2 regions of the Blautia sp. 1033sp1_1033st1_G9_1033SCRN_220408 genome follow, and region 2 is predicted to be linked to the other one. Evidence: a T-box and tRNA genes for the amino acid it is inferred to sense, from the RefSeq annotation. Region 2 holds a T-box; the other holds one or more tRNA genes.
The links. The T-box of region 2 lies ahead of thrS (threonine--tRNA ligase). A T-box ahead of a tRNA ligase gene usually reads a tRNA of that ligase, here a tRNA-Thr.
Positions count from the first base shown of each region.

Region 1 (3,198 bases), on a different contig from region 2:
CAACAGCAATAAAGAAAAAATTATCATAAGGGATTTATAAGTTAAAATACAGAAGGCATTACAGTTACAGGTTTTGTAATTGTAATGCCTTTTTTATGACGCTGTTTTACGATAGCCGGAAGCTATAATGTGAATATATATTTTTAAATGCATATCCAAAAGGAGCAGGAATCTACAGCAGGGTTTCTTAAATGGGGAAGAAGATTTTTCTGGTTTTCACTTTTGATCCTTATAATAGCGGGGGTGTTGCTGTTAAAACCGGAAAATTAATTCAGTGAAAATTCCATATAAACAGGATCATGGTCAGAATAGGAATAACCTGTATTCAGATCCTCATAAGAGCCCATGGTGATATTATCTGAGAAAATAAACCCATCCAGAGTAACTGTATAGCTGGCATCCGGGTCGTATGGAATGTCCGTGTTTCTGGAAGTGTTCCACAGGTCAGCTTTTTCCTGCTGAGATAAAAGATCCATACCAAAGGTAAAATGCTCCGGCAGTTCTTTTCTTGGGAAAGGGTAGGCCCAGGAATGGTGCTCACTTGTATCGTCCTCTGAGGCTTTCAGGTCATGATTGAAATCCCCGCCGCATAGTACATAATTGCCGGCCTGATATTCTTTTTCCATGTCCTGGCACAGCATCCGGATCTGTCCCTGACGGATCTGGTCGTCGTTTCCATAGGCAGACATGTGCAGGTTGAAGACCACCAGTTCCTTGTCATTGTCTACCGGAACCCTGGAAATGCTGTAGCACCTGTCAAGATCAAAAAATTTTTTAAAGGTTGTAGCAATGGGAAAGCTTCTTCTTAAAGAGGAAGTCACCGGGTATCTGGAAAACAGGGTGATACCGGATCGGCTTTTGCCATGGGGCTGAGTCAGCGGGTAAAAAAGAAAGGGTGAATCATAATTCTGGGCGAACACGGAATAATAATCAGCAAATGTGTCTTTCAGGATATCATATTGGTTTACATGATAGCTTCTTGTAGAATTAAGATCTACTTCCTGGAAGAGGATAAAGTCAGGATTTTGGGATGCGGCAAAATTTCCGGCACCGTTGATGTTTGACTGGACATTTTCTTTGCTTTTAGCCCAGGAGGACTTACCGCCATCCATAAAAAAGCTGAAGTCAGGGGAATAAGCTCCAAAGCCAACATTGTAGGTAAGGGCAGAATAGGTCTGGTCTGTGGTCAGAGATGCTGTCTGTGCCTGTTCTGTTGGGGCTTCAACAGCCAGTTCCTGGTTGTCAGGGATCCTGTGGTAGGCTGCGTAAAGATAGATCACATAAGCCAGAAGAATGACCAGGATCGCAGCCAGGATGCCAAGAGGGATCTTGACCCATTTGGACAGTTTCTTTTTAGAAGCGTGGGGTATTGATGATTTCTTTTTCATAAGGTACCTCGTTGTTTGATTAATTTGGTGGTGAATATTTCATGGTATTGTCAAACAATATGCATGATATTCTGTAATTGGATTATATTGAGAATAAAGAAAAAAGTCAACTGTGTGTGCAAAGCACGGAACAAAGTTTGGAACATTCCGCGTAATCAGGATTTCGGTGCTTTAACATCAAAATTATTTCTGTCCGCTTCCTTATAATAAAAAAACAACTTGACAAACAAGACAAAAGCATTTAAACTAAACAACAGTTTGGGATGAAAGTTATAGTATGCTGGAACACAGCATATATACTGGAATCCCAGTAATTACAAGAGTTCTAAGAACAACATGCTGGAATAGCTCAGTCGGTAGAGCACTTCACTCGTAATGAAGGGGTCGTGAGTTCGAGTCTCATTTCCAGCTTATAGGAAGATCCTGCGTCGATGATGACGATGCAGGATTTTTTTATAAAACATATTCCCAAAAAGATAAAACTGTGATAGTTTTATGAAAATTACGCAGCATGTGCCGGTTAAGAACAAAAGGCACAGGTTACACATGAGCAGTTACGCCGCAATGAAAGGTGATAAAAGAGATGAATCAGTACGCAGCAGGATACGCTTTTTATTATGACGAGAGAACCGCAGCAAAAGCAGCGGCTTTTTTGCGTACCCTGGAATCTGCAATTGATACATGTCTTGGAAGCACTGGCGTACGTGCAGACTGGATGGAGCAGGACGGACCTGCTCTCGCTTGGCATACAATTAAATATAGATGCAGAAAGTATACGGATACCATAGCTGTTTCATAACTGGCAGCAGGTGCCGTATCTTTTTTTGTCTAAAAAGACTTGTCTGCAAAGATGGACAGCTTACTATATGAGAAAGGAAGAGTTACATGTCAGTTTATTCTCTGGAATTAAAAAATATTACCAAAAGCTTCGGCAAGGACGAAGATGTGTTAAGAGGGATCAGCCTTTCCATTGAAAAAGGTGAGTTTATCACACTACTTGGAGCATCTGGATGTGGAAAGACTACCACATTAAGGATCATAGCAGGACTGGAAGCGCCGGATAGCGGAAATGTATATCTGGATGGCAAAGATGTTACAGACCTGGAACCAAACCAGAGAGGTGTAAACACCATTTTCCAGAACTATGCCCTATTTCCTCACATGACTGTAGCAGATAATGTAGGCTATGGACTGAAACTGAAAAAAGTACCAAAGCAGGAAATAAAGAAACGAGTATCAGAAATGCTGGAGCTGGTACAGCTTTCCGGATTTGAAAAACGAAAACCGGATCAGCTTTCCGGCGGGCAGAGACAAAGGGTGGCAATCGCCAGGGCGCTGATCAATAATCCCCAGGTACTGCTTTTGGATGAGCCTTTAGGGGCATTGGATCTGAAGCTTCGTCGGGCTATGCAGACAGAACTGAAGCGTCTTCAGAAAAAGCTGGGTATAACGTTTATCTATATTACCCATGACCAGGAAGAGGCTATTAACATGTCTGACCGGATCGCTGTGATGCGTGAAGGACACTTTGAGCAGATCGGTACACCGGATCAGATCTATAATCATCCCAAAACCAGTTATGTAGCAGATTTTGTAGGAAACGCCAATATCCTAGAAGGGATTTGCCAGGGAATGGAAGGAACACAGGCGGTTCTTCTTACAGGAGAACAGAAACTGCTGGTGGCAGCAGAAGGCATATCCCTGGAAAAAGGCGAAAAGGTTACATTTGCACTTCGCAGCGAAAGTATTCATGTGGATGAAAGCGGCACAGGAAGCCTGACAGCTACTGTGAAAGAAAAGTCTTTTGCTG
Region 1 is NZ_JBFKZO010000009.1:84,616-87,813, forward strand. Features, by position in the region: gene glgB (1,4-alpha-glucan branching enzyme) at 1-29, shown strand, start outside; gene AB5916_RS08760 (endonuclease/exonuclease/phosphatase family protein) at 267-1,388, opposite strand; tRNA gene AB5916_RS08765 (tRNA-Thr) at 1,727-1,799, shown strand; gene AB5916_RS08770 (hypothetical protein) at 1,972-2,187, shown strand; gene AB5916_RS08775 (ABC transporter ATP-binding protein) at 2,274-3,198, shown strand, end outside.
Region 1: it encodes a tRNA-Thr, which carries the amino acid that the T-box ahead of thrS (threonine--tRNA ligase) is inferred to sense. The anticodon was not compared.

Region 2 (3,198 bases):
ATATAAATATTGCTGTGGCAGAAATAAATAAATAAAACGGTTTTTTGATGAACGTATTCATTTTTTCGGCAGGTATTCTTTGCCTGACCTATTATATAGTAATTATTATCCATGCAGGTATTACGGCAGATTTTGCCTGGATCTGGCCTGCAGGAACTGTTCTTTTGTGGGGATGGTGTCTGGTCAGACGACACATGGAACGATATGAACTGCAGCTTCCTGACTGGATCAGTATGGCAGGTTATGTGCTGCTGGCAGCAGGTATTTGCTTATTTACATTTCTGTTGATCTGTGTGATCCACGGGATGCAGGCAAAAGGAAAACCGGGACTTGAGTATGTAGTTGTTCTTGGGGCACAGGTGAGAGGGCAGAAGCCATCAAAGGCATTGAAGATGCGTCTGGAGGCGGCCAGGGCTTATGCCAGGGAGAATCCTGATACTGTCCTGATCTTGTCCGGCGGGCAGGGACCTGGTGAAGATATCACAGAAGCAAAGTGTATGGCAGAGTATCTGCTAGTACATGGGATAGGAAAAGGGCAGATGATCCTCGAGGAACGGTCTGTAAGTACCAGGGAGAATCTCGTTTTTTCTGATCAGTTGACTGGATGCAGTCATGGGAATTGCGGGATCTTGTCCAATAATTTTCATATTTATCGTGCACTGTGTCTTGCAAGAAAATTAGGATATCAGGATTTATGCGGTATCGGAGCAAAGTCGGATCTGATCATGCAGGTACATTATGTGATACGGGAGACAGCAGCCCTAATAAAAGAAAAAATATCCGGGAATATCTGAGTCAGCCCATTGACAAACAGAATTTCCGCATATATAATGAGTGCGTAATAAGGAAAAACGATGAAGAGAAGAGTAGGCTGCAGAACGATTCAGAGAGAGACATATAGGTGTGATTGTCTTATCGTAAAGTAGTTGAAGACCACCTCCGAGTGACTTTAATACAGTCCGGTGATTCCGTTATCATCAAATAAGTGGCCATTTTATACGATAGTATCAGCAGATAGTATGATCTGGCAAGCAGGGTGGAACCGCGAATGTTTATTCGTCCCTTACAGTGCATATGCATTGTAAGGGATTTTTTTGTATAATTTCATAAAAAAAGAGACGCATCCGTTGGGAACCCTCACATTAATAAGTGAAAAGGAGAAAGAACATGGTTGTCACATTAAAAGATGGATCCAAAAAAGAATATTCCGAACCAAAGTCTGTTATTGAGATTGCTTCCGACATCAGTGAAGGACTTGCCAGAGTTGCCTGTGCAGGAGAACTGGACGGAGAGGTTGTCGATCTTAGAACAGTTATTGATAAAGACTGTGAGCTCAGCATTCTTACATTTGAGGATGAAGGCGGAAAAGCTGCATTTCGTCATACAGCATCCCATATCCTGGCTCAGGCACTGAAAAGACTGTATCCGGATGTGAAGCTGGCGATCGGACCTTCTATTGCAGAGGGATTTTATTATGATATTGACAGTGAGACACCGATCCAGACAAATGATCTTGCAAAGATCGAAGCTGAGATGAAAAAGGTGGTAAAAGAAGCACTGCCTATTACACGCTTTACAAAGCCAAGAGAAGAAGCAATTGCTTATTTTGAGGAAAAAAATGAGCCTTACAAGGTAGAATTGATCCAGGATCTGCCAGAAGGTGCCGAGATCAGCTTTTATCAGCAGGGTGAGTTTGTAGATTTGTGCGCAGGTCCCCATCTGATGAGCACAAAACCTGTCAAAGCATTTAAGCTTACCAGTCTTGCTGGTGCATACTGGAGAGGCAGCGAGAAGAATAAGATGCTTACCAGGATCTATGGTACTGCTTATACCAAGAAAGCAGAGCTGGAAGAATACCTGAACCGTATGGAAGAAGCAAAGAAACGTGACCACAGAAAGCTTGGTAAAGAGCTTGGTCTGTTTATGATGAGTGATGAAGGACCTGGCTTCCCATTCTTCCTTCCAAAGGGTATGGTTCTGAAGAATACACTTCTGGATTACTGGAGAGAGATCCATCAGAAGGCTGGATATGTGGAGATTTCCACACCTATTATCTTGAACCGTCATCTGTGGGAAACATCCGGACACTGGGATCATTATAAAGAGAATATGTATACAACAGTGATCGATGAGCAGGATTACGCCATCAAACCAATGAACTGTCCTGGCGGCATCCTTGTATATCAGTCAGAACCACGTTCTTACCGGGATCTGCCACTGCGTATGGGTGAGCTTGGTCTTGTCCATCGTCATGAGAAATCCGGTCAGCTTCATGGCCTGATGCGTGTACGTTGCTTTACACAGGATGATGCCCATATCTTTATGATGCCTGAGCAGATCCGTGACGAGATCAAAGGCGTTGCAAAGCTGATTGATGAAGTATACCAGCTGTTTGGATTTAAATATCATGTAGAACTTTCCACACGGCCTGAGGATTCCATGGGAAGTGACGAAGATTGGGATATGGCGACTACAGCACTTCAGGGTGCTTTGGATGATTTGGGTCTGTCCTATTCTGTAAATGAAGGAGACGGAGCATTCTATGGTCCTAAGATTGATTTCCATCTGGAAGATTCTATTGGAAGAACATGGCAGTGTGGTACGATCCAGCTTGACTTCCAGCTGCCAATGAGATTTAACTGCGAATATATCGGAGCTGATGGAGAGAAGCATCGTCCGATCATGATCCATCGTGTTGTATTTGGTTCTATTGAGCGTTTCATCGGTATCCTGATTGAGCATTTTGCTGGTGCATTCCCTACATGGCTTTCACCAGTACAGGTAAAGGTACTTCCTATTTCTGACAAATATATGGATTATGCAGGAAAAGTACTTGATGACCTGAAGGAAAATGGTATCCGCGCAGAAATCGATACCCGTGCAGAGAAGATCGGTTACAAGATCCGTGAGGCGAGACTTCAGAAGATTCCGTACATGCTTGTTGTAGGTGCAAAGGAAGAGGAAGAAGGCAAGGTTTCTGTAAGAAGCCGTTTCCTTGGTGATGAAGGAGCTAAAGACCTGAGCGTATTTGTCTCTGATATTAAAGAGGAGATCAGAACACGAGCAAACCGTAAGGTTGAAGTGCAGGAAGAAAAGAAATAAACCAGCAAAAGAAATAAAACAGTAAAAGAAATTATGAAAGGACTGCAATCCGGGAAAAACCTGCGATACAGTCCTTTTGTAAAATGGAGGTTTATC
Region 2 is NZ_JBFKZO010000005.1:174,339-177,536, forward strand. Features, by position in the region: gene AB5916_RS06130 (SEC-C metal-binding domain-containing protein) at 1-31, shown strand, start outside; gene AB5916_RS06135 (YdcF family protein) at 48-794, shown strand; T-box leader at 846-1,067, shown strand; gene thrS (threonine--tRNA ligase) at 1,168-3,102, shown strand.